2 regions of the Crocosphaera sp. XPORK-15E genome follow, and region 1 is predicted to be linked to the other one. Evidence: riboswitches for the same ligand, from Rfam matches in the RefSeq annotation. Region 1 holds a riboswitch; the other holds the start of a gene.

Region 1 (14,076 bases):
CGGCCAAGTATTTAGGATTAAAGGTTAAAGGGGCTTTTGGGGGGTCGGTTTCTCCTGAAATTACTCAACAAATTGAAGCATTGTTGCCTAACCCTCCTCAATTTTCGGGGCCTGCTGGCACTTTAACCTATTTTGACCCCTGGGAAAGTTATTGTGAGGGGTTACGTCAAAAAGTTGATATTAATGCCATTCAAGGGGCAATTAAAGCGGGGAAATTGAGGGTTTTTGCTGATGTGATGCACGGGGCCGCTGCCACAGGTTTAGAACGCTTATTAGGCTGTCCTATTGAGGAGATTAATAGTGAGCGTGACCCGTTATTTGAAGGGGGCGCACCGGAACCTTTACCCCGTTATCTTTCCAAGTTAATTACTACCATAAAGACGGCAGTTAGTCAAGGGAATAATTGTTTAAAAGTTGGGTTAGTATTTGATGGAGATAGCGATCGCATTGCGGCAGTTGATGGTCAAGGAAATTTTATGAGTTCTCAGATTTTAATTCCGATTTTAATTGACCATTTAGCTAAGCGGAAAGGGTTCACAGGAGAAATTGTTAAAACCGTGAGTGGTTCTGATTTATTTCCCCGTTTAGCTAAACTTTATAACTTATCGGTTTATGAGACTGCGATTGGTTATAAATATATTGCTGATCGGATGTTAGTTTCTGAGGTATTAATAGGAGGAGAGGAGTCTGGGGGAGTTGGTTATGGAACCCATATTCCTGAACGAGATGCTTTATTATCTGCTTTATATGTGTTGGAAGCAGTTGTGGAAAGTGGGGAAGATTTGGGTGAATATTATGCTAAGTTACAGGAGAAAACAGACTTTTATAATGCCTATGATCGAATTGATTTACCCTTGGGAAGTATGGAAGTTCGCGGTAAATTAGTTGAAAGTCTGGAGAGGAAACCCTTAACAAAAATTGCTGGTCAAGCGGTCACAGATTGTGATAAAACAGATGGTTATAAGTTCCGTTTAACTGATGGGAGTTGGTTACTAATTCGCTTTAGTGGGACGGAACCAGTTTTAAGATTATATTGTGAATCTTTAACCTTAAAACAGGTACATGAAACCTTAAATTGGGCAAAAGATTGGGCTAATTCTGTTTAATCTATGCCAATAATTAATTTAGTTTAAGCTTTCTTTGTAGAGACGTTATAGATAACGTCTCTCTTTCTACAATAATGTTTGTGGAGACGTTATCTATAACGTCTCTCTTTCTACAATAATGAGGGATTATAATGGATATAAACGCAGAAAAATCAGAACCTATCATTAAATTAGGTCAATTTATGAAATGGCAAAACTTGGTACAAAGTGGAGGAGAAGCAAAAATAAGAATTCAAGGGGGAGAAGTAATAGTTAATGGTAGCATTGAAACAAGACGGGGACGCAAATTAGTAACAGGAGATGTGGTTACTTTTAACGGGAAAAGTTATGAAGTTAATTTAGCATAGGGTTAATTATTATGTCTTACAGTAATTTTAATTTAGAGAAAGTTAAACAACAGTTTAATCTCAGAACAATTGAGGAATTTGGGATTTTTGCTGATATTCAACCGATAGAAAGTAGTGAATTATTAAAACAAATTTTACAAGATAATTTACCCATTGCTATTGCCAGTAATAGTGAAAAAGCAAGATCAGAGATGATTATTGCTCCGATTTTAGTGGAACTTAAACGAATATTTAAAGATGAAATAAATCTATTTTCTGGGGTTAATTTTACTGTTGATGAAACCCAAAACTTAAACGGAATTTGTGACTTTTTAATTAGTCATTCTCCTGAAAAATTGTTTATTGCTGCACCTATTATTACCTTAGTAGAAGCGAAAAAAGAAGATTTGAATGCAGGGTTAGGTCAATGTATTGCTGAAATGGTTGCGGCTCAAATTTTTAATCAACAAGAAAATAATCAGATTTCGATGATTTTAGGTGTTGTGACTTCTGGTACAAATTGGCGTTTTTTGAAGTTACATGATACAGATATTTTTATTGATTTAACGGAATATTATTTGTCTGATTTGAATAAAATTTTAGGCATTTTATCGAGTAGTATGGAACAATTTAGATAGTTATGGTCAAGAATGTGTTACCATTTAATTAAATGTCCTAATCATTCGTTAGGAGTTGCCGAAATATGTTAAGTTCACTACATATTGAAAATTTTAGAGGTTTCCAAGAATTTGATTTAGAAGATCTTGGCAGAATTAATTTACTTGTGGGAGAGAATAATAATGGTAAAACTTCTATTTTAGAAGCCATTTTAATATTTTTATCTCATGGGAATTTGAATGTAATCTTAGAATTAATGAAATATAGAGGAGAGTATTGGAGAGAAAAAAATGATAAAAAAGGAACCTCTGAATCTGAATATGCTATGCGTCATCTTTTCTATGGACATGAAATTGTACAAGAAACTAAATTTTCTTTAAAAGGAATAGATGATAATTCGCAAAATCAACTTATCATAGACATAAGATCAGATCCCATACAGCAAAGTCTTAACTTAAATAATAATGATGATGATAATCAAAGTGAAAAATCAGGAAATTTTAATCTCATTATTAAATGGAATCATGGAAACTTTGGTCGTAGTCCAATAGAAGTCCCTTTATCATTGAATAATACTCTTTCTCAAGATGATGTTCGGCGAATGTCTAGAAATTTATTTTCTGACATAGTAATTAATACACGATTAATCACTCCATTTTCTTTAGATATTACGGATTTAACTCAATTATTTGATAATATCGTCTTAACACCTAATGAACAATTAATTATAGAAGCACTTCAAATTATTGAAGCAAAAATTGAAAGAATTGCTTCAGTTGGCCAAGAAAAATATAGTTATACTTCTAGAAACTATAAAGAAAGAGGAGGTTTTGTCATCAAGTTTTCGGATCAAAAACAACCAGTACCTATCGGCAGTTTAGGGGATGGCATTTGGCGAATCTTATCAATTATTTTAGCAATGGTTAATCTAGAAAATGGGGTTTTATTAGTGGATGAAATTGATACAGGATTACACTTTACAACCTTATTTGATATGTGGAAAGTAATTCTATTAACTGCGAGAAAACTCAATATACAAGTTTTTGCCACAACCCATAATAGTGATTGTTGGACGAGTCTTGCGAGTTTAATTAAAAAAGAAAAAATTGAAGATAATGAAATTACCATTCAACGAATAGAACCCGATAGAAAAAAAGCTGTTGCTTTTAGTCCTAAACAAATTGTCATTGCTGCTGAAAGAGGAATTGAGGTACGTTAAAAATGGCAACTAAACCGTTAAAAAAGCTGTTAGTCGAAGGGACTGAAGATCAAAGAGTTATACCAGAATTAATTGAAGCATCTGGTATTCCTTGGGGAGAAACAAAGGAAACAGCAATTGTTAAAATTAAGTCTTATGATGGTATTGAGAATTTACTTGATAAAGATGTCATTTATACAGAATTAGAAGATAGAGGATTAATTTCATTAGGAATTATTATTGATGCAGATGATCATCCTTTAGACAGATGGCAAAGTATTCGTAATGTCTGTTTACCAACAATTACTGATATTCCTCAAGAATTACCAGACACTGGTTTAGTTCATTCATTTACACATAATAGCAAAGATCTAAAATTTGGTGTTTGGATGATGCCAGATAATAAAATAAGAGGAATGTTAGAAACTTTTTTAGAATATTTGATTCCTGATACAAATAATTATCTTTGGGATTATAGTAAAGAAGTTGTTCAAGAAGCAAAAATAAAAAATGCACCCTTTAAAGACAGTTATACCGATAAAGCTTATATTTATACCTGGTTAGCATGGCAAAAAACACCAGGAAGACAACTACATGATGCCATCAAACAAAAATTTTTAGTTCCAACGAACCCCAAAGCACAAATATTCGTTAATTGGTTTAAATCTCTTTATGATTTATGATTTTTGTCTTATCGTTTTTTGATGATTTTTTTTCCCATGATTAGCTCAAACTGAATTTTTAGCTATAATTTCTCTAAATTGGGCCTAACTGTCCCAATTTAACTGTGTGAGGAAAGGAAAAATTTGTGTTAAATCTGATCAATAGTCTACAAATTCTCTGTTTAGTTCCCATTTTAGGGGGTTCTGTCTTCTCTATCTTAACCGTAGGGACAGTCAAACGCTTCTTTAAACGTTCCCCCAAAACCCTCAATTTTACCCCTCCCGTTTCAGTTCTAAAACCTGTCAGGGGTTTGGAAAAAAACCTTAAACGCAACCTAAGAACTATTGCTACCCAAGACTATCCTGATTATCAGGTCATTTATTCTGTCCAAGATCCCCAAGATCCCGCCTACCCTATCTTAAAAGAAATTCAAGCAGAATTTGGCAGCGATCGCATTTCTGTGGTTATCAGTACCGTTGAAGTAGGGGCCAATGGTAAGGTTAATAACCTCCTAGGAGGCATGGAAGCAGCGCGTCACGATATAATCATCATCAGCGACAGTGACACCTCTTTACAGCCCGATTATATCGCAACTATCGTTAATCCTTTGGCTAACCCTGATGTGGGTTGTGTCTGTACCCCGTTTAAAGTGACAAAAGCAGACAGTTGGTACGAGAAACTGGAACTTTTGACCATGAATGCTGACTTTATGCCTAGTGTGATGTTTGCTGAGGTAACAGGGGCCTCTAATTCTTGTTTGGGGCCATCTATTGCCATTCGACGGTCAACTTTAGATAAATTAGGGGGTTTAGATAGTTTAGCTGATTATTTGGTGGAAGATTACGAAATTGGCAGACGGGTTTGGACTTCTGGTCAAAAAATGGTGTTATTGCCCTACATGATTGATGCGGTGGTAGATTTAGCTAGTTGGCGTAATTGGTGGAGTCATCAGGTATATTGGGATCAAAATACCTATTTAGCAAGACCTGGGGCCTTTATTGCTACCATTTTAATTCGTGCCATTCCCTTCGCCTTAATTTTTGCTTTAATTAGGGGAGATATGATTGGGTTAGGTGTGTTAATTGCTACTATTATTATTAGATTAATTACTGCTGCAATAACGGCCCAAGATATGAACGATCAGGAAACTATCAACAGTTTATATTTATTGCCCTTTCGAGATGCAGTAGGATTGATTTTTTGGGGTTTAGCTTTTACTCAGCGTACCGTAATTTGGCGTGGGGTTGAATTTAAGTTAACCAGTCACGGAAAAATGATCAAACATCGTTTAATACATAATTAACCCTGGGGGTCAACGGCCGTTGACCCCTACCTATGAATCATTATATGCAAGAATTAACCAGAAAAATCAAACAAAAGTCCCTTGATATCGGGTTTCATAAAGTGGGTATTGCTGACGTTGATAGCAACTATCAAGATGATGCTTTGTCTCATCTCCAAACGTGGTTAGCATTAGGTTATCATGCTGATATGGCCTGGATGAATAACCCAAAACGTTTTGATATTCGTCAATGTATGCCAGAGGTAAAATCTGTTATTTCTGTGGCCCTAAATTATTATACTCCTCATCAACATTCTGAGGATAAAAAATACGGTAAAATCTCCCGTTATGGATGGGGGAGAGACTACCATAAGGTAATGGGAAAAAAACTTAAATCTTTCAGTCAATGGTTAGAAGCTCAAGACAATAATATCAAAACTCGTTATTATGTAGATACTGGCCCCATTCAAGATAAAGTTTGGGCCCAACGTGCAGGTATTGGTTGGATTGCTAAAAATGGTAATCTGATCACTAGGGAATATGGAAGTTGGGTCTTTTTAGGGGAAATTTTAACTAACTTAACCCTCATTCCTGATACCCCTCATATAGAACATTGTGGCACTTGTACCCGTTGTTTAGATGCTTGTCCTACCAATGCTATTACCCGTCCTTTTGTGGTGGATGCTAACCGTTGTCTTGCCTATCATACTATCGAAAATCGCGCTGAAACCTTACCTAAAGATATTGTTAATCATCTAGAGGGATGGGTGGCCGGGTGTGATATTTGTCAAGAAGTCTGTCCCTGGAATCAACGATTTTCTACAGAAACAGATATCAATGATTTTCAACCCTATCCTGGAAATCTTAAGCCAGAATTGTTAGAATTAGCTGATATTTCTCAGGAGGAATGGCATCAAAAGTTTACCGCATCAGCATTAAGGAGAGTTAAACCTGAGATGTGGCATCGGAATGCTCGTGCTAACCTAGAAGTATAAGGAATTTAGTCAGTCCATATATTCCAGATGATCTAGATTAAGTGATCTTTTCCACTGGGGAAAGATGCGATCGCTGACTTCTCTTTTACCCTTACTCCTCACCATTCACCCGCAAAAAAATGGCACTCAAAGTAATTGTTTTTGATTTTGATGGCACTCTAGCTGATACTTATGATACTTTTGTGGAGATTGCCAACAGTTTATCAGCAGAATTTGGTTATAAACCAGTTGATCGACAAGAACAGGAAAAACTGAAACATTTGAGTGCAAAAGATCTGATCAAGCAATCAGAAATTTCTCCCCTCAAAATTCCCTTTGTTCTACAACGGGTAAAATCTGAACTCAATCATAAAATTCAAGATCTTCAACCTATCAATGATATTCCTTCCTGTCTTCAACAACTCAAAGATAAAGGGTATCTCTTAGGAATAATCACCTCAAACGCAGAAGATAATGTTTTAGTTTTCCTGAAAAATCATAATCTTGAGCAATTATTTAATTTTATCTATGCAGGAATTAATTTATTTGGCAAACATAAAATAATTAATAAACTGCTAAAAGAACAAAAATTACAACCCCATGAAGTCATGTATATTGGGGATGAAACTAGAGATATTAACTCAGCAAAAAAAAGCAATGTTCAGTCTGTTGCTGTTACCTGGGGATTTAATTCCACCGAAGTTTTAGCAAAACATCAACCAGATTTTTTAATCAATCATCCTCAAGAATTAATTAGCATTCTTCAAGAAAATAGATACCTAATTGATCGGCAAACCGCCATGATTGAAAGTTTAACAATGGAAGGATAACACTATCGCCAACATTAGTCTTCAAGCTTAATTCCAAAAACTTCTTGACTTTTTGCCAAAACAGTGCTATGCTTGTTTGCTAAGTAGAGTAAGTCAGCTTAATCCAAGCCTCCTTTCTGCAAAACTTCTTTTGTAAGAATTAAGACTGGAGCGGGGGAACCAACTTTGGGGCTTATTTCTAAGGAATTTACCTTAGAGAAGGACATCTCTCAGTCCTAGCCCGTCAGCTAACCTCGTCGGCATTGAGAGGAGACTGAAAAAGAGGCATTTTAAAAATTTGCTCTCATCAGTGTTCCTGGTTGGTACTGCTCTGTTTTTGTGTACCTACGCTCAACAATTGAGGGTAATAAATATGAATTTAGCGATGCTTGCTGTCGCGGGACAAGCTGCGTGGAAACGCGCCAAACCCGTTGTCATGAAAGAAACCGTGTTGCTTCCTGCTGCTGGTTTTGCGGGCTTAATTGCCGTGTGGTGGATTATTGCCCTATTTCGGCATGAGATGATGCCTACGCCCTTAGAGGCATTAACCAAGAACTGGGACTATATTGTACATCCTTTTTACGTGCGCGGCCCTGGAGATTTGGGCATTGGTTGGTTATTATTGGCCAGTTTACGGAGGGTGAGCATCGGATTTTTATTAGGGGCAGCAGTGGCTATTCCCTTGGGGTTATTAATTGGGATGTCAAGAACCGCCATGTTGATGCTGAATCCCATTATACAGTTACTTAAACCCGTATCACCCCTAGCTTGGCTACCCATTGCTTTAGCGATGTTTAATTTGGCCGAACCTTCAGCCATTTTCGTCATTTTCATCACTTCCCTGTGGTCAACCATCATCAATACTGCTTTAGGTGTGGCTAGTGTCCCCAAAGATTACCTAGAAGTCTCCCAAGTCCTAGAAATGCCTAACAGTCGGCGAATTTTCAAGATTATCTTGCCCGCCAGTTTGCCCTATATTTTCACAGGTTTACGCATCAGTTTAGGTATTGCTTGGTTAGTCATCGTTGCAGTAGAAATGTTGACAGGAGGCATTGGTATTGGCTTCTTTGTCTGGGATGAATGGAACCGCCTCAACGTTAGTTCTGTTTTTTTAGCGGTGTTTATCATCGGCTTAACTGGCTTAATCCTAGATTATCTGCTGATTAAGATTCAAGTTTGGGTAACACATCGTCCTGTTCGTCCCTAAAACACAAAAGGCTGATTGAAAAAATGAATAACAAAAATTGGACTCGACGGCAGGCCCTATTAGGTTTAGGGGGTTTTGCCGGAGCGATCGCTTTATCTTCCTGTGGGGTTAATAGCAACCGCGCCTCTAAAAGCCTGACAGAAGCGGCCCTAGCCGTTGATCAAGTCGTTAAACCCGAAACCCTAGAAAAACCTAATCTTACGGTTGGATACGTTCCCGTCAATGACTGCGCCCCCTTTGCTGTTGCGCGGGAAAAAGGGTTCTTTCATAAGTATGGCTTAAACGTAACCCTAAGTCGTGAAGCCAGTTGGGCCAACTCTCGTGATGGGGTCATCTTTGGTCGTCTTGATGCTGCCCCCGTAGTTTCTGGGGCTGTTACCAATGCCAGAATCGGTGCAGAAGGGGCCCGTCACGCCCCTTTATGTGGGGCTATGACCATTCACCGTCACGGCAACGCTATGACCATGAATCAAGACCTCTGGGATGCAGGTATTCGTCCTTGGCATGAATATAAAGGGGATTTAGACGCATTTGGTCGAGATTTAAAGGGTTACTTTCAGAAAGCTTCTTATGACAAACGGGTGTGGGCCGTGGTGCTAAGTTCTGCCATTTATGAATATTTTACCCGTTATGTAGTAGCCGCCGCCGGACTTAATCCTGTTGAGGAATTTCGACTAATTATTACCCCACCGCCCCAAATGGTCAGTAATATGCGAATTGGGGCCATGCAAGCTTATATGGTGGCAGAACCTTGGAATACTCGCGCTATATCAGGTAACGAAGGTGTAGGCTTTACTTTTGCCCAAGGGCGAGAAATTTGGCAGGGCCATCCTGACCGAATATTGGCGGTAACGGAGTCTTTTATTGAAGAAAATCCGAAAACCTATCGTTCTTTGGTTAAAGCTTTAATTGAAGCCTGTCAATATTGCAGTAAGCCAGAAAACCGCGAAGAAGTAGCCACTATTATCTCTCAGAGGCCTTTTACGGGGGCAAAACCTAAATATACTCAACCTGGAATTGTGGGAGATTACAACTATGGCGGTTTTGACGGTCAAAAACGCATGGTTAACAGTCCAGAAACGACTATTTTTTATGATCTTCCTCCTGATGTTTCCGCCATTCCTCACGATCATTCCACCTTTTTATGGCAGTCTCAAGGTCTGTGGTTAATGACTCAAGCAGCAAGATGGCAGCAGATTAAAGAATTTCCTAAAAATGCGGAACAGTTTGCCCGTCGCGCTTGGAAAACGGATTTATATCGAGAAATTGCCGCAGAAATGGGGATTAAATGTCCGACGGAGGATTACAAAATTGAACCTGCCGAGGCATTTATTGACAATAAGGCTTTTGATCCGAGTGATCCCGTTGCCTATCTCAACAGTTTTGCTATTCGCGCTAACGCGCCTCAATCTTTCTTCATGTCTTAAATCATAGGAGGTTATTATGACTCGTACTATTACTCGTTCTGAACAAAGACCCAATGGTTCTCATGACAATAATTTTCTGGTCATTGAAAATTTGGTTAAGGCATTTCCTAAACCTGATGGTAGTCAAGTTGTCATTCTCAATGGGGTTGACTTAAAGATTGGAGAACAAGAATATATCTCAGTTATTGGGCATTCTGGCTGTGGTAAATCGACTATGCTGAGGATTATTGCAGGTTTAGATAAAGCAACTTCAGGGTTAGTAACTCTTGAAGGTAAGGAAATTCGTAAACCTGGATCTGATCGCATGATGGTGTTTCAGAGTTATGCTTTATTACCTTGGTTAACGGTACGGGCTAATATTCGTTTAGCGGTGGATGAGGTCTTAAAAAAGGGCAGTAATAGTGAAAAAAGGAGTCTGGTTGATGAGCATTTGGCGATGGTTAATTTAACGGCGGCCGCTGATAGATATCCTGATGAAATTTCTGGGGGAATGAAGCAACGGGTAGGTATTGCCCGCGCCTTGATTACTCGTCCTAAAATGTTATTAATGGATGAACCTTTTGGGGCTTTGGATGCTTTAACTAAGCGTAAGTTACAAACTCAAGTGTTAGAAATTTGGGAAAATCATCGACAAGCGGTAATGATGATTACTCATGATGTGGATGAGGCGATTTATATGTCAGATCGCATCATTTTGATGACTAATGGCCCCGAAGCAAATATTGGAGAGATTTTAGAAGTTCCTTTTCCTCATCCACGCGATCGTCATGCGATTCAAGAATCTAAGGAATATAATGATCTTCGTCTTCGTGCATTGGATTTCTTGGAGCGTTATCAGTAATAATAATTAGTAGGGTGGGCAATACCCACCCTACATTTATTTATAACCACCTACTTAAATAAATAGAGATGGAGATACATGAAAAATTTCTCCTAATATTTTCCCTTGAGATTTACTAATAGATAGAATGGGAGCATCTTGCTCCCTAGTGTTAACCCTAGTAGGATACTAGCAAGGAGAAATTATCGAAAACTATTAAACTATTAAGGTTTTTGTTGCAGAAACCCTAATACTTGTCTTAGCTGTTTCTTTAGCAGATCAATTTCACCTTGCATTGCCTTCATTTGTTGACGCATGGTAATAATTTCTTGGGCCATGCTTAAGGTATCTTTAGCAGAAACATGGTTGTGATTATCTGCTGAATCTGTCTCTTGAGGTTGAGGATGCTTTCTGGCTTTGGCCATGGCATCTTTTATGGCCTCAAGCAACTGTTTCTTCTCAAAGGGTTTTTCAATAAAGGAAAAATACTCAAAAGGTTCGTTCAATTTCTCGACGACTTCTTCTTTCCGTCCAGACATCAAAACTAGCGGAATTTTCTTGAGATCGTGTTCTTTTTGGACTTCTTGATAGACATCCCACCCACTCATTTTGGGTAGGAGAAAATCTAACATGATTAGGCTGGGTTTTTCACTACGGATGAGGTTATAACCTTCTACTCCGTCTTTGGCTTCAAGAACTTTAAAATTGCCTTCGGGCAACATATCTTTAACCCGCATCCGGATCACTTTACTGTCATCAATTACAAGGATTTTGTGAGTTGGCACGGTAAACTCCCCTTCAAGAGTTAAGTCAATGGTACTTGAGGTTATCCATCCTCACCCTTAAAAGTGATGGGTTGGCTTTCTCTCTTTCTTAACGTTCCCCATAATTGCCTCAAACTCACCATCTCTCCCTAAATTTTTCTGTCTCTATCGGATGAAATGCTGATTTTATCTGGTTTATCGGGTATTTAGTTTGGGTTTTGGAGGGCAATTTCAATAAGTTTAAATTATGTTTTTTTTGTTTTGATTGATAAATTTCAATCTATTGGTTTTATGTACTTTCGTTAAGATTTGAGAATTACTATCAATAGTTAACGAATTTTCGCCTTTTGATGGTATTATAAGACAAATAAACATCTACAGCCACTCTGTCTTGTCCTAAATATAGTTCCTCAAACCCTTATTAATTCGTTTTTGTCCCCTGGTTATTGATGCAGTTTTCCCTAATTTGACTAATTTTTAAGCACTTATTTTGAGCAAATGTACTAAAACACGATGAGTATTATTGCTTAGGGGTTGACAAAATTACCGTTTTATGTATTGAGTATTAAATTAATGATTATTTCGCGCAAAGACGGAAAGAGCATCTTGAGCATTAAAATATGAAGAATAAGTCTTTAATTAGGGAAGGAAAAGCACAGTTTATTGTTGGTAATACGTTTTATCGATCGCAAAGTAAGGTTACAAGAGATTTAGGGGTATTAGCGGCAGCAACTTATAAACAAAGTCAGGGAGAATTAAGAGTATTAGATGTAATGACAGGTTGTGGTGTGCGTTCCTTAAGGTATTATTTAGAGAGTGGTGCTGATTATGTTTGGGTGAATGATAGTAACCCAGAAAATCAAGCAGTGATTGAAACTAATTTAAAGAATATTTTACAAGAAAATAAAGCTAAAATCACTTATAATAATGCTAATGAAATCTTTTTTGACTGTTATAATCGAAAAGATTACTATGATTTAGTAGATGTGGATGCTTTTGGTTCCCCTAATCCTTATTTAAGTACCTTATTATGGGCTACAAAAATCGAGGGATTAATCTATTTAACCTGTACCGATGGAAGGACAGCAACGGGACATTTACCGGAAAAAAGTTTACAGGTTTATGGTTCTTATGGGCGATCGCATCCTGCGGCCCAAGAACAAGCTTTGCGGTTATTAATTGGCAGTGTTTTACAACAAGCAGCGACTATGGGGTTAGGAATTAAGCCAATTTTTTCCTTATTTACTGGTCAAACCTATCGGGTTATGATGATGTTATTGCCGAAAATAAATTTAAGTTTAGATAATTATGGATTTTTAGGTTACTGTCATCAATGCGGGGAATATACAACGGTTTCTTATGCAAAATTAGGTAAAGTAAGCTGTTATCATACAGTAGAAGATACAATATATCCTTATACAATTTCAGGGGCAATGTGGTTAGGAAATTTACATGATCAAGTCTATTTACAGCGAATGAAAGCTTTAGCAGAAACCTTAGAATGGAGAGAGAGAGTAGACTTATTATCAATGATGATTAATGAGTTAGACTTTCCCCCCTATTTTTATACCTTGGGGGAGATAGGAAGACGAGGGAAATTAGATCTTCCCAAGCGATCGCAACTGATTGAAAGATTACAAACTAAAGGTTATCGTGCTGCTCCCACTCATATTAATCCCCAAGCAATTAAAACCAATGCTAACTTAAAAATGTGTATTGAAATTGCTAAATATTAACTTATGTTTAGGTTAATTTACTACATCCCTAAATGTTTTTGGGACGACTGAACTCCTACAATTTTTCTTGTGATAATTATTATGATATAGCATAAAGTAATTACGCCAAAAGAATTTATAAGTAATTGTGCTATCCAAGAATTTTGAAAACCTATTTTGCTAGTTAAGCTGTTAAGCATTCAAATTTCTAGAGCGATCTAAGCCCGTCAAGGGTTTCAGCCTCCAAAATACGCGGTTTAAATGCTTAACAGCTTACTTAAAATCCTTCGGTTATAGCTAAAAAAATAGAACCTATATAGAAGAAAGTAATAGTTTTAATATTTCTGTTGACATTAATAAATCGTATTGCGACTAATGTTGAATAGTTGGCTGGCGTCGCTTTTTTTCCGTCCATCAAGCGTTATCGCTTCAATGACTTTCTTGCGGAGGTCATAACTGTAAGGTTGTGCCATAGAGATAGGGTAATGGGGTTTTTCTCTATTCTATGTCCTAATCGCCTTTGAAAAAGGCCAAAAACCCCCTATCATTGTTGATAGAGGGTTTTTGTGGAAGAATAATCCTGGCATCGAGCTATTGTCCCGGTGGGCTACCCCACGAGTATCGTCGCCGCTGACGCGTTTCACTGCCGAGTTCGGGATGGGATCGGAGTGGGACCACGACGCTCAAGACACCAGAAAGGATGAAATACCCTCAAGACTGCAGAAACGAGTCAAACAATTAAGGTCAAGCCCTCGGTCTGTTAGTACACCTTGGCTCCATCCATTACTGGACTTCCACCTAGTGCCTATTAACGGGTGGTCTGCCCGTGACCTTACCTAGTTAACCTAGTGAGAGCACTCATCTTGAGGTGGGCTTCCCACTTAGATGCTTTCAGCGGTTATCCGCTCCGCACTTGGCTACCCTGCGTTTACCGTTGGCACGATAACAGGTACACCAGCGGTGCGTCCTTCCCGGTCCTCTCGTACTAAGGAAGGCTCCTCTCAATGCTCTTGCGCCTACACCGGATATGGACCGAACTGTCTCACGACGTTCTGAACCCAGCTCACGTACCGCTTTAATGGGCGAACAGCCCAACCCTTGGGACGTACTTCCGCCCCAGGTTGCGATGAGCCGACATCGAGGTGCCAAACCTCCCCGTCGATGTGA
Region 2 (18,130 bases), on a different contig from region 1:
ATTTACCTCCTAAATAATGTCTAAAAAACACAGATTAGTTAAAGAAATAGCTGGAAAATAGAATACCAAGAACTGCAACTAAAAGTAACCCTAAATATAGGGATGTACGGTTCAGTTCAACAGGTTGACGGTTGGGGTTTTTACTTCTGTCCATGAATGACTCCTATCGTTGAATAAACTGCATAGCGGCGATCGCACCGACAAAGAACACTGTAGGAACGGCTAACGCATGAATGGAGAGCCATCTTACGGTAAAAATGGGATAAGATACGGGTTGATTGGGATTGTTACTGGTCATGGTGTTAAACCTCTTTCTAGACTAATTACTTATTAAACTGTTCGATTTCTTGGCCAGCCTCATAGCGGTCTGTAATAATCGGTAATTCTTGACGATCCGCAGTAAAATACTCATTAGGACGGGGAGTCCCAAAAGCATCATAAGCTAAACCTGTGCTAACAAACAGCCAACCAGCAATAAATAACATAGGAATGGTGATGCTGTGAATTACCCAGTAACGGATACTGGTAACAATATCTGTAAATGGACGCTCTCCGGTAGTACCTGACATTTAAGTTTCTCCTGTTGAATCAATTACAAATGGCAAAATCTAGTCTACTACGATTCTGAAACAGTCTTACTTACTGCTGCATAAAACTGATACAACGCGACATATTATGTCACATACTTAAGCCGCTTCTGCGGAAGGTTCATATTTGAGTAAGACACCGTCTTGTCCCAAAATAAATCCCTTTTCAGGATTAACAAAAACGATTTTATAGAGGTTGGATGGCACATTTTCAACACTTCTATCCTTCCGCCAACTTTCCCCGTTATCAGAGCTAACCAGTAAGTTGCCACTACCGCCAGCCACCCAAAGTTCTTCGGGGGTGCGATAAGCCAAGTCTAGTAGTCCCCAACTGGTAGATGGTTCAGGATAGACCACTTCTTGCCAATCTTCCAAATCCTCTGGGGAACTGAATTGAAGTCGTCCACCCCTGGCTAATAACCAGAGGTTTCCCTTTTCACTGTAACCCATTTTTTGGAGTCGGCGAGAAGAGTTGCGGTTGTGGGGTGTCCATTCGCTTTGCCCAGGTTCCCAGGTGGAATAGAAGTTACCCCGTGCTGATACTGCCACATAGCGGCCATCAGGAGATCGCGTGATACTACGAGCCACGCCCACAGCACCTTCGACTAGGGCTGTCCAATTTTTACCGCCATTGGTAGTTTTGTAAATAGCCCCTAAATCAGTCACCATTTCAGCAGTTTCGGGGCCAAGGGCAACAATACCATCAGGCGCACCAGGGAGTTTTTCGCTTAAGGGAATGCGTGACCAATTTTCTCCACCATCTTCAGTATGAAGTAAAATGGCGGGTTTACCCGTGACCCATCCTTCTTCCCCGTTGAAACTGACAGCAGTAAAGCTGATTTTTTCGTCACCGAGATCAAGTTGGCGTGTTTGCCAGGAGTCTCCCCCGTCAGTGGTTTCAAATAGAGTTGCTTTGGTTCCCACTAACCAGCCATGTTGAGGGTTATCAGTAAAGGCAATATCCGCAAAGGTAGCATCTGTCTCTAAGGAGATTGTCTTCCAAGGGTTATTGAGGGTGGAAGGGACGTTACTGCAACTAATGCAAAATAAGGAAATGGCTATTAATATTACAAATTGTTTCAGTTTTCTCATTAAGACATTCATAAACATTGGAAAATCAGCTAATCGAGTCAGATAGAATGAGGATGGGGTTAATTATTCCGTCAGTGGGCGATCGCCTTTAGATGAGCCACCGCCTGAAACTTAATTTAACCCGTATAAACTCAGGAAAAAGAGAAACCCTAAGGCCAGTCCCCCAAAGATGAGCAGGTTTTTTTGGCCGGGAGTGAGGTTGTTAACCCCAAACCCGTAGTTTAGGTTTTCTTGAAACCCAGAGGGTGCTTTACTCGCCCCAATACTCGAAAATTGATTGGTACGGGCCCCACAGACTGGACATCGCCAGTCACTGGGCAATTCTTCAAAGAGGGTTCCAGGTGAAACATTTCCTTTACCGTCTCCCTTGCTAGGTTCGTAAACATAGCCGCAGAGACGGCATTCGTAGTCGGCTGGTGCAAGCTCAGCCAGGGTTTTTTCTGTAGGTCGTTCAGTCATTGCTTGAAGTAAGCAAATATTAAAAACTATGTTACAAATTATCGCATAAACTTAACAGTCTTCACAAAAATTGCTATGGAACGTGATGTACTCCCGGCGCTCTATCTGTACTCAGATGAGCGTCGGCTTCTCCAGTCTTTCGACCTTCGCGTTTTATAGTGAGGGAGACACCCAGCCCCATTTTTTTGTTCAAGATTCCAGAATTAAGGCGCGGAGCATTGATGCACCACAAGAACAATGATGCCATCTATCTCCCAATTCTTTTGGAACCCTGTTCAAACACATTGCACAATGTTGAGAAGTTCCTGCTGGATTTACTTTACGAACCGACCGTTCAGCTTTTTCAGCTTTGTACGGTAGAATCTCGTCTAATTTCTCTGTTTTACCTTAAGAATGAGGTTCCCCAAATAAGACTAAAGAACAGGTTAGCTTTTTCAATAATTCTGTTGTCACATCACTTACAGCTAAACCCCCTGCGGTACGACGACGAAATGATCTTAATACTACTAAATCAAAATTTTGAGACGTACGAATAATGACTTTTGGCGCATCTTCATGGGTAATAATTTTAATTTTAGTTTTCACTGCAAAGGGACTTTGGGCGATAATTTGAAATAACTCTTGTTTGAAATCTGTAATTTGTTGAGGTGAAGTTTTGCGATCACAGATATTTAATAATGTAATCGATCCCTGATTTGCATCAGCACATAATTGGGCAAAACGAACCGTGTCAATGGTAGCAGGTGTCAGATTTTTAATAGGGACTAAAATGCGATTCAAATTAACAGGATGATCTAATAATCTCATCACAGCAACAGGACAATGGGAAGACCAAAAAACACTATCAATGACATTACCAAATAGTCGAGCGCGTAACCCCGTATTGCGACCCCATCCCATAATAATTAAGTTAGCATCTTTTTCTTTAGCTGCTCGACTAATTCCTCTGGCTACATCATCATCAATGCGGATAATCTGTTGTGTTTTTACTTCAAATTCTTCGCTAATACTTAACGCTTGATTTAGTAAAAGTTGACTATTTTTTAATTTACTATTTAATTGCTCATCATCCATGTGAACATGAGCGATCGCAATAGAAACAGGAATAATAATACCAGATTCTCGTTTCGCTAATAATGCTCCCATCGCAATTAAATCTCGTTGGGTATTAGGATTATAAATGGGAATAACAACAGTAAAAGGAGAGGAAAAAGAAGATGTTTCTGATTGAAGTTGGGGCAACCATTCCTCTAAGATGGTATCTGAAATCTCTGCTTCTCCGTCTTTTTGAACTTTAGGAATGGATAATTTTCGGGCAAATTGTGCTGTTAAAACTGGGCCTAAAATTGAAGTGACTAACATTAAAACAATGACACTATTAAAAACTGCCTCATTAATTAACCTATCTCCTAAAGCATTTTTCGCTTCATAAGCTACTAAAGCTGCTGCTAAAGTTGCTGCTACTTGAGGTAATGATAATGATCCCATCGTCAGTCCTTCTTGCCAAGTATAACGATAGATTCCTTTAGCCATGAATGCAGCTATAAATTTGGAAGCAATTAATGCTCCAACAATTCCAATTACTAGATAAAATTCAAATTGAATTGTGTTCAGAAAGGCAGGAATATCTAATAATAAACCCATCCCCACAAAAAAGAAAGGAATAAACAAGGTTCCTCCCACAAACTCTACCTTTTCTTTAACTGGCCCTTCTCCTACCACATCATTAACTGCTAACCCCGCTAAAAATGCACCAACAATTTTATCAACATTAATCGCTTGGGCCCCTACTGCGGCGAGAAATAAAGCCAATAAAACGAATAAAAATTGATTACTTTCTTCGTCTCCAGTCCGACGGAAATATTCTTTTCCTAACCAATCAAATCCAAACAAAACTATCAATGAATAGATAGCCAAAGAGATTAATTGAATAACTAAGCTGGTAGCAGAAAAATCGCCCCCATGAATGGAAACACAAATTGCTAAAACTAATAAAGCAGAAATATCCGTAAAAATTGTAGCCCCAATAGTCACCATAACAGCTTCATTTCTCACCACTCCTAAGCGTTGCACAATAGGATAACCTAAGAGTGTGTGAGAAGCTAAAAGTGAACCAATCAGAATAGAAGTGTTCCAGCTAAAATCAAAATATCTCCCCACCATTAGCCCCGCAATTAGGGGAACGGAAAAAGTTAGTATTCCAAAACCAATAGAACGATTTTTAGTTTTGCGAAACTCTACCATATCAATTTCTAATCCTGCCACAAACATTAGATAAATTTTGCCAATGTCTGCTAGAAGTTTGATACTTTCTGAGTCATGATCTAAAAGATTTAAACCATCTTTACCTAAGACAACCCCGGCAAATAACAGTCCGACTAAACCAGGTAGACGCAACCGCTCAAAAATAGGCGGTAAGGTTAAAATAACCAAGAGAATAATGGTAAAAGAAACCAATGGATTATTACGAAAAAGGGAGAGAAAATTTTCCATATTACCTGTTAGATTACGGAACAATGTTGATCTGCCCTTCGGGCGAGGCAGGAGGTAGGAGGTATCCGCGCAGGAGGGAAAATTTCTAGAGAGAAAATAAAGCCTTTTTGCCTCGCCCAACTGGGTTTAAGACCCCTGCCAAGATCTGTGATTTGGCGTTCTTCGATTAGAGGTGGGTCTGAATCCCCCTCTAACCGAAGACCGCCTTCTGCCCTCTGCCTCCTGCCTCCTTCAATCAAATTATATCGTGACAATTATCTCAGAAAGAAAATCACCACATATAAAGTAGAGACAACTAATTGCATTCCCATGACTGGTAAGCCATATTTTAGAAAGGTTTTAAAGGAAATTGGTCTACCATGTTGTTCAGAAACCCCCGCAGCGACGATATTAGAAGATGCACCTAATAAGGTTCCATTCCCCCCTAATGTTGCCCCAAACATCATGGCATAAAATAAGGGCAAAACTTCGGGAGGAAGCTGACCAGAAAAATCAGGATTTAGGATATCAGGACTAGCCATACCAATATTAACAATATATTCCTTAAGTAAGGGAACCATTGCCACAACTAGAGGAATATTAGGAACAATACTAGATAAAATTCCCACTAAAAATAATAGAACCAAAGACCCTAAAATGATATTTTTGCCAATTAGTAAGGCAAGAAGACTTGATAAATAACTGGTGACACCTGTTTTTTCTAATCCTCCAATTAAAACAAAAGTAGACATAAAAAAGACTAAGGTACTCCAATCTAAATCTTTCAAGATATTATTGACCGTATCAATTTTAGTTTGGTTGGCTAAAATCAAAGCCAAGGCTGCCCCCAATAAAGCAACTGATGCGGGAGCAATAGGAATAGGCAAAGACTCACCAATCACAAAAAACAACAATACAAAAGCAATGATTATCCCTCCAACCATTAACACTTTAGGATGGTTGATTTTGGGGTGAGGTAACTCATCTAAATGGGTAAATTTTGTGTTCCAAATTTTAGAAAATAGGAAGGGCGATATAGCTAAAATTGTAACAACAGCAAGGACTCCTCCTAAACTTAATCGAGATAGATAGTCAGTAAAGCTCAAATTAATAGAATCCCCTACAATAAATGTAGCAGGATCACCTACCAAAGTTAACAGTCCTGCACTGTTAGCAACAAACACCATTAAAATGAGTAAAGGAACAAAATCTACCCCAATTTCTTGAGCAATGGGAGGAATTAATGGTGCTAAAAGCATGACCGTTGTGGCATTCGGTAAAACCGCACATATTGGGGTTGTAATTGCAATAACTCCCAAGACTAAAAGCTTGCCACTTCCTTTAGCCATTAACACCATTTGGGTTGCTAAATATTCAAAAATCTTAGTAGGTTCAAAGGCTCTAACTAAGATCATTACTCCAAAAAAGAGGCCTAAAGTTCCATGACTTTTGCTAATATACTCAACTGCTTCTTGTAGAGTCATTACATGGGTAAATACTAAAATTAATGCCCCTAAAAAAGCAGCCGTTGTTAGGTGTAATCTTTCAGTCATAATAAAGAACATTACACCGATAAAGCTAGAAATAGAAATGATTGCAGGTAAATTCATCATGGTAGTTGATAGTTGATAGTTGATAGATAATATAGGACTTACGCAACGTCTCTAAATATTGAGTGTTTTGGTCGGGTCAATTCATGAATTGAACCTATGGGTATTCAAAGTCTCTGTTACTCTTTTAGAAATTTAGGATCAAAGCCCATAGATTAAAACAATTAACGCAGGAGTAACAATCATAAACAATAAATTGAGCCATAAACCGATTCTAACAAAGTCGCTAAATTTATAACCTCCTGGGGCATAAACCATAGTATTTGTCTGGTATCCAATGGGAGTTAAAAAGCTATTAGAAGCGGCAAAAGTGACAGCAAAAATAAACGCCATGGGGTTTAAACTAAGGGATTTAGCAACTTCTGCGGCTACGGGAATCATTAAAACAACACTGGCATTATTTGAGAGAACTTCAGTCATTAAAGAAGTAATAATATAGAAAAATGTTAAAATCCAATAACCCGATAAATTGCCTCCTAAACTGACTAAAAATTTGGCTAACCATTCAGTAGTTCCCGAATTTTCCATAGCAATACCTAGGGGAATTAAACCAGCTAAAAGAAAGATAATATCCCAGCGAACTGTCCCATAAATTTCCCCTGGTTTTAAACATCCTGTAATGACCATTAAAATTACCCCCAATAAACTACTAACTAAAATGGGTAAGATATTAAATGCTGCTATGAGAATTACTCCCAAAACAATTCCTAAAGCAACCCAAGCTTTATCAGTTCTCAAGGTTTCTAATTCTCGTTCTTCTAAAACCAATAACTCTCTTGTAGTTTGTAACCCGATAAAACTCTCTTTTGGGGCTTGTATTAATAGTAAATCACCGAAACGTATGGCTACTTTTCCCAGTCTTTCTCTGACTAATTCTTCCCCCCGACGAACGGCTAAAACTGTTGCGTTATAACGTTGTCGAAAGCGTAAATCTTTGAGGGTAGAACCAATTAAACGGGAGTTAGATAAAACTAGAACTTCAGCAACTTTTTCCTCAGTTTCATTCATTTCCTGTTCTAAATTACCAAATTTAAAATCAGCTAAAATTTCTACTCCTCTTTCATCTTTAATTTGCAGTAAACCATCCCGACTTCCTCTCACTAAAAGAATATCCCCAACAGATAAAATTTTGTCAGCAAGAGGTTGAGAAAAATGGGTATCATTATGGATCAATTCTAGGACATCAACATCAAATTTTCTTTGAATGGCACTTTGTCTTAATGTTTGATTTACTAAACTAGAATTAGGCAGAATAATTAATTCTGTGACATAATCTTTTAATTCATAGTTATCACTCATTAACTTGCTCTTAGCTGGTATTCTTTCCGGTAATAATCTTGGAGCAGCAATCATGAGATAAGCTAATCCTAAACAAAACGTAATTAGTCCTAATCCTGTAAACTGAAATAAGCTAAATTCTCCATATCCTAATTGTTTAGAAATTCCACTGGCTAAAATATTAGTTGATGTGCCAATGAGGGTAAGCATTCCTCCTAAAATTGTGACATAGGATAGGGGAATAAAAAGTTTGGAAACCGAGATTTTTCTTTGTTTACACCAAGCCTCAACAATGGGAAGACAAATAGCAACAACAGCCGTATTGTTAATAAAAGCACTGATAGGGCCGATAATTAAGCCCATGACTAAAATTTGCTGACTGGCATTTTTGCCACCCCATTTCATCAATAAATCTCGTACAATTTGGATCACTCCTGTTCGAGTAATTCCAGCACTAAGAATAAACATCGCCATCACGGTTATGGTGGCATTATTAGCAAATCCTGAAATCCCTTCCTCTGGACTAACTAATTTTAAAAGCATCAAAGTAATAGCCACTGAAATCGCCGTTAAATCGGCGGGAAGCCATTCAAAAACAAAGCAAATAAAAGCAATAATGATGACACCAATGGTTAACAGAATCTGCATAATTTCAACTAACTAACTGTGAACTAAAATTAACTTTTGATTACTGTTTTTTGAGCAAAAACCAACGAGAAACAAGCTTCTCTAATTCAATCCAAACAAACATTAAGGCACTAAAACCAACACAGACCAAAAGTTCAGTGGCACTAAGAGAATGAGTGCCAAAAAAGCTCTGTAAAGGGGGAACATAAATCAACAAAATTTGTAGTAATGTCGTCAATGTTACTGCTCCTAAAACATAGGGATTAGAAAAAGGATTAAGTTCTATGGTTAACTGACTATCAGATCGTACAGCTAAAGCATGGCCCATCTGTGCTAAACAAAGGGTAGTAAACACCATAGTTTTCCAGCGTTCGGGATCACCAGCTAAGCCTGGTGTTTTGACGTAATTATAGGCCCAAACCATTAAAATAATGGTTAAAATAGCGAAAATTATCCCAATTCTCACCATATATAACCCCAAACCTCTAGAAAAAATACTTTCACGGGGACTATAGGGGGGACGTTGCATCACATTTGGTTCGGCCGGTTCCATGGCCAAGGCTAAAGCTGGTAAACCATCTGTTACCAGGTTCATCCAGAGAATTTGTAAAGGGGATAGGGGAACACCTCCTAAGCCAATGAGGGGGGCTGCCGCAATGACAAAAACTTCCCCAATATTACTGCCTAAAATGTACTTGATAAAGCGACGAATATTGTCATAAACGACCCGTCCCTCCTCCGTTGCCGCAACAATGGTGGCAAAATTATCATCTAAGAGAATGGCATCACTGGCTTCCTTACTAACATCAGTGCCTGTAATTCCCATCGCAATGCCGATATCTGCTTGTTTCAGTGCCGGGGCATCATTGACCCCATCTCCCGTCATGGCCACAAATTCCCCTCGTTTTTGCAAAGCTTGGACAATTTGTAGCTTATGTTCTGGGGAAACACGGGCATAAACGCTCACTTCCGAGACAAGTTTCCCTAATTCTGTGGGGGTAATTTGTTGTAAATCTCGTCCGGTGAGAATAGGATCATCAGGGTGAGCAATGCCTAACTCAGTGGCGATCGCCTTAGCGGTTAATTGATGATCTCCTGTAATCATAATCGGGCGAATTCCCGCCTCTCGACAGCGTAAAACCGCGCCTTTGACCTCTTTTCTTGGAGCATCGAGCATTCCGACCAATCCTAACCAAATTAACTCGGTTTCTGCCATTTCTCCCCTATCATGTTCGGGAATGTCAGACAAAGGTTTAGAAGCAAATCCTAACACCCGCAACCCTTTAGCTGCCCAGCGGTCATTTTGGGCTAAAATCTGCTTTCGTTGGTCATCACTAAGGTGAACAGCCTGATTACCTTGATAAACCGCCGTACATCCCTCTAAAACAATCTCTGGGGAACCTTTGGTAAACATCAAATAGGAGTGAAGGTTCACCACCTTATCTGCTTCTGGGAAAACCTTGATAATAACTGACATCCGTTTCCGTTCAGAAGAAAAAGGAATTTCAGCGACACGGGGCATCTCTAACCATAAGTCTTCCCGATAGAGTCCCCCTTTCCCAGCCAGGGTTAATAAGGCCCCTTCGGTGGGATCGCCGATAATTTCCCAATTTTTGCCTTTTTTCTGCAATAAAGCATCATTACAAAGGACACAAGCCGTTAAAAGTTGTTTAATTTCCCCATTAATCTCGTATTCATCGCTATCTTGAGCAATGAGATCTCCTTGGGGTGCATATCCTTCCCCTGTCACCTCATAAGCATAACTGCCTGTTTGTACCTTCTGAACAACCATCTTATTTTGGGTCAAAGTTCCCGTTTTATCAGAACAAATGGTCGTTACTGACCCCAAAGTTTCCACTGCCGGCAATTTACGAATTAAGGCGTGACGACGTACCATGCGCTGAGTTCCAATAGCCAAAGTTACCGTTACCACGGCCGGCAACCCTTCAGGAACTACGGCCACCGCCATACTCAAAGAAACTTCTAATAATTCCTCAAAATTCTGCCATCCTGACCGTAAAACCCCCACAATAACCACTAATACCACTAATCCCAGGGAACTACTAACTAAAACATTCCCTAATTGGGACATTCTTTGTTGTAGGGGAGTATCTTCCGTTTCTACCCCTTGAATAAGAGTCGCAATGCGGCCAATTTCCGTCTCCATACCAATACTGGTAACGAGGACTTTGGCCCGTCCCTGTACTACTTCTGTCCCTTGAAACACCAAATTTAAGCGATCGCCCAAGGGAGCATCTTCCCCTAAGATGATATCTGCTTGCTTGTTAACCGTCTCTGCTTCTCCAGTCAAGGCAGATTCTCGGATTTGGAGGTTTTGGGCTTCCAGTAAGCGACCATCTGCCGCCAGTTGTACCCCTGCTTCTAGTAACATGATATCCCCTGGCACTAATTCCTTAGCGGAGATCTCTTGTACGATTCCTTGACGAATTACTCGTACTTTAGGGGAAGAAAGGTTTTTAAGGGCTGCAAGGGCTTTTTCTGCCTTACTTTCCTGTAAATATCCTAATAATCCATTTAAAACGACAATGGAAAAGATAGCGACGGCATCCTTGGGAAATGCTCCTTTTCGCACATCTAAGACGGCAGAAATAACCGCTACGGCCATTAGCATCACCAGCATAATATTGGTGAACTGTTCCCATAAAATAGTCAGAGGGGAACGGCCTCCAGTGTCTTTAAGTTCATTGGGGCCAAAATATTGCTGCCTTTGGTTAATCTGTTCTTGGGTTAAACCCTTTTCTGGATCACTTTGGAATTTTTCTAGGGATGCTTGGGCAGAAAGGGTTTGCCAAGGGGAACCGATTTCAGGAAAAGCAGGGGTAACTTGGTTAGAAGTGGTGGGAAAGGTCATAGGAGCAGAATTAAGGGATCTATTTGAATATTTATGGTAAGAATTGGGGGGTTTGCCAGGCTAAATAGCCCATGAAACCAAAAAACAGCGTATTAATCACGGTAATGAGATAACCCAAACACATCAGCAGTCCATCCGCTTCTAGGGTAGCGACGGCTAAGACTAAAATACCGACGGTAGGAACCGGGTTAGTGAATGGAATGGGTAACATCAACAAAACCGTTAACCAGGCAATACACAGTCCATTCCCTCGCCAAATTAAGGGATGTTTGGCAATGGTAAAAAGACGGGGACGACAGATTTTTTCGAGTAATTTAGTGACTTTCTGTACATTTTTCAGCAATATTTCACTAAATTGGCGAGGAAACTGGAATCTAGCTACTCTTTTTGGCAACCAGGGGGTTTTTCGTCCTAGGGCCATTTGTAAGGCTAAAAGCAGACATCCTGCCCCTAAAATGCTGGAAAAGCCAGGAGGCATGGGAAACAGAAAGGGTAACACCAGTAAACTAATGGTGAGGCAAAAGCCCCGTTCCGCCGTTTCTGAGAGAATTTCTCTGAGGGTTAGGGGATGAACCAGCAAACGATGAAGCAAGGTTTCTATATCCTGAGAAAATCGTAAGTTCATCTATTTATCAATCCATAATCAATCAGTTTTAGCTATTAATTAATCATTGCTCGGCAAAAACCCTACTCATAAGTTCTAAAAACCACAGCCTTATTCCGTAGGGGCGAACGGCCGTTCGCCTCTACTTGAGTAATGTTGCTAAACAGATATAGGGAGAAGCTTAGCGATTTTAAAAATGTTTATAAAAAAGCTAAGGAGTCTTTTATCCTCAAATTGTTCAAATTTTGCTCACTTTTATGTCAATTTCATACCTTCTACCTCAAATTCCAAACAACAATCTAAGTCAAAGTAGCGTCAAACTCAGAGTCACTGAATGAAATCAAGGCATTCTATTAAAAATGCTGATTCTTCAGTCTTCTCCCACTGCCTACGAGGTTAGCTGACGGGCTAGGATTGAGAGTTATCCCTTTCTAGTTTGCGATCCCCTAGAAATACGCCCCAAGGTTGGTTCCCCCGCTTTCTCAAGCCCCAATTAAGGCAACGAGAAACTAGGCTGACTTACTTTATTTTATTTAAGAAACCATTTTAGCACCCTTGTCAAGTACCTAGTGCCTGGCATCTTTTCCAACATCTGACATACAATAAACCCAAATCCGATTATCTGTATCTTGACGTAACTCGGTTTTAAAATCTGACTTTTTATGCTAATTTCCTTAAACCCCTTATTTTAAAGTTTCTCCCCTAAAATTTATCAGGCGATCATGATCTATGTCTATCAGTCCCTTCAAACAAGCGATACGCAAACTAAAAACAGAACAGCGAAAATGGGCAACCGTTGGTCAACGAACCCCCAAACAAGTTAACCGTTGGTTTAAATGGTTATCCCCTGGCCTCTTTGTCAAACGTTGGTTACTGATTAGTGCAACTGGCCTATTATTAACCCTCCTCGGACTCGCTATCTGGGTAAAACTAACCCCAGTCAACCGTCTCTTAGAGTTAATTTCTCAACTCCTACAAGCTATCTCCAATTATGTTCCCAGTTATATTTCCGGCCCTTTAGCCCTGATTTTAGGACTCTTTTTGTTATTGTGGGGCCAAAGTCGCACAGTGGGTTCCATTACCGAAGCTTTCCCAGAAGGGGATGAAGAATTAGTCGATCGCCTGTTGGCCCATCGTCGCTTAAATCGTGGCCCCAAAATTGCGGCCATTGGTGGTGGAACGGGACTATCAACCCTATTACGGGGTTTAAAGCAGTATAGTGCTAATATTACCGCCATTGTTACAGTGGCCGATGATGGGGGATCATCAGGACGACTGAGAGATGAAATTGGGGTTTTACCTCCTGGGGATATTCGTAACTGTGTGGCCGCTTTGGCCGATGAAGAAAAATTGTTAACGGAATTGTTTCAATATCGCTTTCAAGCAGGGGATGGCCTGACGGGCCACAGTTTTGGTAATTTATTCCTAACCGCGATGACAGAGGTTATGGGAGGAGATTTTGAAAAGGCGATCGCTGCGAGTTCTAAAGTTTTGGCCATTCGGGGTAAGGTATTACCCGCAACCCTCAGTGATGTTCGTCTTTGGGCGGAATTAGATGATGGCCGCTTAATTGAAGGGGAGTCCCATATTACAGAAGCAGGGGGAAAAATTCGTCATCTGGGTTGTCTTCCTGCTAACCCTCCTGCTTTACCCGCAGCTTTACAAGCTATTAAAGAAGCAGAATATATCGTTATTGGCCCAGGTAGTTTATATACTAGCCTCATTCCTAATTTGCTGGTTCCTGAGATTAAGGAAGCATTGATGAAGGTTAAAGTGCCTCGTATCTATGTTTGTAATATTATGACCCAACCTGGGGAAACGGAAGGGTATACTGTGGCTAATCATATTGAAGCTATTGAGCGCATTTGTGGTCAAGGTTTAATTGATGCGGTGTTAGTGCAGCGAATTCCCCCTTCTCCTTATGCCTTAAAACGTTATGCTCAAGAAAACTGTCATCCTGTCTATTTAGATCGAGAAGATGTGGTTAAATTGGGTTGTCGTATCATCTTAGCGAATGTGATGGAAGAAGATTCTAAGACGGGAAAGGTACGTCATCAACCTCAACGCCTAGCAAGGATTTTATTACGCTGGTATAGTGAAAGATGAAGTCTATAACCATTATTTTGCAAGATGCGGAGGCAACTCAGGCACTAGGGAAGCAATTAGGGGAAAGTTTGTCTTCGGGTACTGTTTTATTGCTTAAAGGGGCCTTAGGTGCTGGAAAAACTACCTTAGTCCAAGGAATAGGACAAGGGTTAGATATTTCAGATCCGATCATTAGTCCGACATTTACTTTAGTTAATGAGTACCCTCAAGGGCGTTTACCCTTGTATCATCTGGACTTGTACCGTTTGCAACCGCAAGAGGTGGAAGGGTTATATTTAGAGCAGTATTGGGAAGGGGAAGATGTTGTTCCAGGAATTACGGTGATTGAATGGCCCGAAAAGTTGCCCTATTTACCACCCGCTTATTTAACTATTCAACTGCTTTATGGTGAAAAATTCGATCGTCAGGCAATTTTGACAGCAACGGAGAATTTTACCGGAGGTTTCCCTAAATTTTGGGAAGTTTTACTAAGTGAATAAAAATCTATTTACTCAGATGTTGAAAACCCGATTTTTTCCTAAGCGACAAGGATATAACCTGCATCAATAACTATTCATAATGTACCTAGATTTGAGATTGATTAACTTACTGGTAAAATCCCCTAAAAAATTTCAGATAATTTACTTTTTTTTATGAATAAATATAAATTTTTAGGCAAAAATTGTAATGATTCCCCTAGAGGTAACTAATGGCCCAATTTTGGGCAATTCTCTTGTTACAATTGATCTAGTCAGTTATCGCCACGGATAGGAGACGTGATACCATGCAAGCTATCTATATTCCCCATTTACTGCAAATCCCTAATAGAACCCAAACCCTTCTCTTAGATGATTTTGTCTCTGGCTTAGACACCTTAACCCCAGTTCGTGGGAAAATGTTAATTAGACATGGTGGCACGTTTCTGGAGATTGGACTCAGGGTAGAAACCATTATGACCTTAAGTTGCGATCGCTGTTTACAACAGTATAATCACCGTCTAACCCTTGATACGTCAGAAATTATTTGGCTAGATAAAAATGCTGATCTTCCTCAAAACTTTCCCCAAGAGAGAGAAATTGCCTGGGAAGATTTATCAGAAACCCTTTCCCCCGAAGGACATTTTGACCCCAATAGTTGGCTATATGAACAATTATCCTTAGCTATTCCCCTCAGACAATTGTGTGGAAAAGATTGTCAAGCCCCAAGGACAAAACCAGATGAAAAACCACCGATAATTGATAGTCGCTGGTCTTCTTTGGAGTCTTTAAAAGGACAATTACCACAATAGATTATCCCTCAATCCTAGAACCATAAATCTAAATATATTTTTTATAATTTAGTATTGACTTAGAATTTTTCCTGAGCTATTCTATTAGAATAGGCAACTTAGAATTAAAGTATAAAACTAAGTAATTTCCACAGTTTTACCTTCCATGATCAATTCTATAAGCGTCAAGCGAATTAGTTTCTTTTTAGGGACTCTGGGTAGTCTCTTAACATCTCTTCCCAGTGTGGCTGCTGAATTCCGCACCATTGAGGGGACAAATAACAATCCCTTAGACTTAGGTGCAGCAAATACCCAACTGCTACGTCTAGCCTCGCCGCAGTATCAAGATGGAATGTCAGAACCGAGGGGAGGAGGAGATGCCAATAATAGTACCCTACCAAATCCTCGCGCAATTAGTAATGGAATAGCGGCACAATCAAGTTTAATCCCTAATAGTTTGAAGGTGAGTAATTGGATTTGGCAATGGGGACAATTTATCGATCATGATCTTGATTTGACCCCGGCTAATACTACCTCACCAGAAATATTTAATATTCCCGTCCCCACAGGTGATCCTTTTTTTGATCCTAATAGTACCGGAAACCAAGTAATTGGCTTTGAACGCTCTATTTTTGATAATAATAGTAATCCTCGCCAACAAATTAACCAGATTACCTCTTTTATTGACGCTTCTAATATTTATGCTTCCGATGCAACTAGGGCCAACGAACTGAGGGATAGCAATGGCACACTGATGATGAGTACGGCCGATAATGGGGAAGGCCTCTTAATGCTAGATGCCAACCAAAATTTCATCTCTGGTGATATCAGGGCTAATGAACAAATCGCCTTAACCGCCACTCATTCCCTATTTAATCGAGAACATAATCGACTGGTGGGAAGCATCAAACAGCGTCTAGATGACGGTGAAACTGCCTTAGTTAATGAGTTTAATGATTCGGGGTTGACTGAGGATGACTTTCTCTATGAAGCAGCGAGGAAAGTCCTAGGAGCCGAAATGCAAAAAATCACCTATGAAGAATATCTGCCCATCTTATTAGGGCCGAACGCCTTATCATCCTTCACAGGTTATAACGCTCTGGTTGATCCGAGCATTAGTAACGAATTTTCAACGGCCGCTTTTCGAGTTGGCCACACTCTACTCTCTCCTACTTTATTACGACTTAACAATGATAGAACTGTCGCTGCTGAGGGAAATATCGCCCTACTGAATGCTTTTAATAACCCAGATCAACTAAAACAATTTGGGGCAGACTCCTTATTATTGGGGTTAGCTTCGGGTAACGCCCAAGAAGTGGATACCCTGATCATCGATGATGTGCGAAATTTCCTATTTGGACAGCCTGGAATGGGAGGGTTTGATTTAGTTGCTTTGAATATACAACGGGGACGAGATCATGGTATTCCTGATATTAATACCGTTCGTTTAGCCCTTGGTTTATTACCCTATGACAGCTTTTTAGCGTTAACAGGAGGAGATGTAGACTTAGCTAATGCCTTTGCGGCAATTTATGGGTCAATTGATGAAGTTGATCTTTGGATGGGGGGACTAGGGGAAACCCATTTTAATGGGGGTTTGGTCGGGCAAACTTTCTTTGAGATTATCAAAGATCAATTTGAGAGACTGCGGGATGGTGATCGCTTTTTCTATCAAAATCCCAATGAATTCGCGGATATTTTGTTATTCGATCCTGACTTTAATAACACTACCCTATCCAGAATTATCCAACGCAATACTAGCATTACAAACCTTCAGGAGAATGTGTTTATCTCTGTTAGTACCCCTGAGTCTTCCCCTGTCTTATCCTTGCTTCTTTTCGGTATTAGTGGGGCAATTGGGTTAGGGGTAAATCGCAACAAAAATAAGTGATTAGTCGGGGTGGGAAATGCCCACCCAATCTAAAGAATGAGCAAAAAAATTAAGAAAGTAGCCATTTTTGGTGGCACTCATGGCAACGAAATGACCGGAATCTATTTAATTAAAAAGTTTCTCAAAAATCCTCATTTAATTGAGCGATCAACTTTTGACATTTTCCCATCATTAGCCAATCCTAAAGCCATTGATTTAAGTGTAAGATATGTTGATACCGACTTAAATAGATGTTTTGATCAGCGAGATATTGACAATTTAGATAATGCCCTGTATGAGCAACTTTTAGCGAAAACAATTTATCAAAAACTGACCAAAAATCAGATTCAATTTCTCATTGATTTACATAGCACAACTTCCCAAATGGGACTAAGTATTATTCTCTCTGATACTAATTCTTTTCATTTATGTTTAGTCAGTTATTTAAGTTCAATTTATCCTGAACTTAAGGTTTTATATTATCGTTCAGAACGAGAAAACCTTTTATTAAGAAGTAGTACCGAGTTAGGACTTACTATTGAAGTTGGGCCAGTTGCTCAAGGAATTTTAGATGCTAAATTATTTAGTCAAACAGAACAACTTATTTATAGTTTATTAGATTATTTAGATAACTATAATCAAGAAAAAATAGAAGATTTGCCCAGAAAATTAACTTATTATGAAGTATTTAAAACAATTGATTATCCCCGTAATCATCAAGAGATAACAGCTATGATTCATCCCACACTTCAATTTAAAGATTATCAACCTCTTAATCCTGGTGATCCCTTATTTATTACCTTTGATGGAGAAACAATTAATTATGAAGGAAATACTACAGTTTATCCCGTCTTTATTAATGAATCAGCTTATTATGAAAAAAGCATTGCTATGTGTTTAACACAAAAGCGAGAAGTAACAGTGACACTTAACAACAATGAGTAACAAAAAATCAAGTTATTTTTAAATTATGCGACCAGGATTTATTGTTACTTTAAACCCCAATAAAACTATCGATTTTCAATTAGTTTCTCCTGTTGAATCTTTGATTAAGGTTGCTCTAAATTCTGGGATAGCAACAGTAATTTTAATAGGAAAAATTTATTATAAGAATTCCTTCCAAGCTTCCTTAACTGAACAATTAAAACAAGATTTATTATCAGATGCTGACCTCATTTTAGAATTATTTAAACAAGGGGGAATAGAAGCTTTAATACAATTGGAAGGGGAATTTTCTTACGTCATTATTGATCACAAAAAACACCGTATTTTAGCTTATCGTGATTCTTTAGGAACTTATCCTCTTT

Evidence for each region. Region 1 has a riboswitch for cyclic di-AMP ahead of ntrB (nitrate ABC transporter permease). Riboswitches for the same ligand answer to the same signal wherever they lie in the genome.
Region 2: it holds a riboswitch for cyclic di-AMP, as region 1 does, so the genes downstream of both, VB691_RS16305 (exopolysaccharide biosynthesis protein) here and ntrB (nitrate ABC transporter permease) in region 1, are expected to answer to the same signal.

What each region holds. Positions count from the first base shown of each region.
Region 1 is NZ_JAYGHQ010000002.1:544-14,619, reverse strand. It holds gene VB691_RS01380 (phosphoglucomutase/phosphomannomutase family protein) at 1-1,106, shown strand, start outside; gene VB691_RS01375 (RNA-binding S4 domain-containing protein) at 1,238-1,453, shown strand; gene VB691_RS01370 (hypothetical protein) at 1,465-2,070, shown strand; gene VB691_RS01365 (AAA family ATPase) at 2,136-3,269, shown strand; gene VB691_RS01360 (DUF3226 domain-containing protein) at 3,272-3,931, shown strand; gene hpnI (bacteriohopanetetrol glucosamine biosynthesis glycosyltransferase HpnI) at 4,057-5,214, shown strand; gene queG (tRNA epoxyqueuosine(34) reductase QueG) at 5,259-6,188, shown strand; gene VB691_RS01345 (HAD-IA family hydrolase) at 6,308-6,997, shown strand; cyclic di-AMP (ydaO/yuaA leader) riboswitch at 7,119-7,254, shown strand; gene ntrB (nitrate ABC transporter permease) at 7,350-8,183, shown strand; gene VB691_RS01335 (CmpA/NrtA family ABC transporter substrate-binding protein) at 8,207-9,610, shown strand; gene VB691_RS01330 (nitrate ABC transporter ATP-binding protein) at 9,627-10,451, shown strand; gene VB691_RS01325 (response regulator) at 10,655-11,215, opposite strand; gene VB691_RS01320 (tRNA (guanine-N1)-methyltransferase) at 11,815-12,930, shown strand; partial or broken gene VB691_RS01315 (IS630 family transposase) at 13,269-13,382, opposite strand; rRNA gene rrf (5S ribosomal RNA) at 13,488-13,605, opposite strand; partial or broken rRNA gene VB691_RS01305 (23S ribosomal RNA) at 13,650-14,076, opposite strand, start outside.
Region 2 is NZ_JAYGHQ010000014.1:59,335-77,464, reverse strand. It holds gene VB691_RS16355 (photosystem II reaction center protein L) at 35-154, opposite strand; gene psbF (cytochrome b559 subunit beta) at 164-298, opposite strand; gene psbE (cytochrome b559 subunit alpha) at 324-569, opposite strand; gene VB691_RS16340 (photosynthesis system II assembly factor Ycf48) at 687-1,679, opposite strand; gene VB691_RS16335 (rubredoxin) at 1,791-2,138, opposite strand; gene VB691_RS16330 (zinc ribbon domain-containing protein) at 2,328-2,501, opposite strand; gene VB691_RS16325 (cation:proton antiporter) at 2,526-4,631, opposite strand; gene VB691_RS16320 (ArsB/NhaD family transporter) at 4,886-6,220, opposite strand; gene VB691_RS16315 (SLC13 family permease) at 6,362-8,146, opposite strand; gene VB691_RS16310 (cation-translocating P-type ATPase) at 8,187-10,997, opposite strand; gene VB691_RS16305 (exopolysaccharide biosynthesis protein) at 11,029-11,622, opposite strand; cyclic di-AMP (ydaO/yuaA leader) riboswitch at 11,973-12,127, opposite strand; gene VB691_RS16300 (gluconeogenesis factor YvcK family protein) at 12,331-13,707, shown strand; gene tsaE (tRNA (adenosine(37)-N6)-threonylcarbamoyltransferase complex ATPase subunit type 1 TsaE) at 13,713-14,186, shown strand; gene VB691_RS16290 (YceD family protein) at 14,471-14,974, shown strand; gene VB691_RS16285 (peroxidase family protein) at 15,120-16,844, shown strand; gene VB691_RS16280 (aspartoacylase) at 16,881-17,768, shown strand; gene VB691_RS16275 (asparagine synthase-related protein) at 17,794-18,130, shown strand, end outside.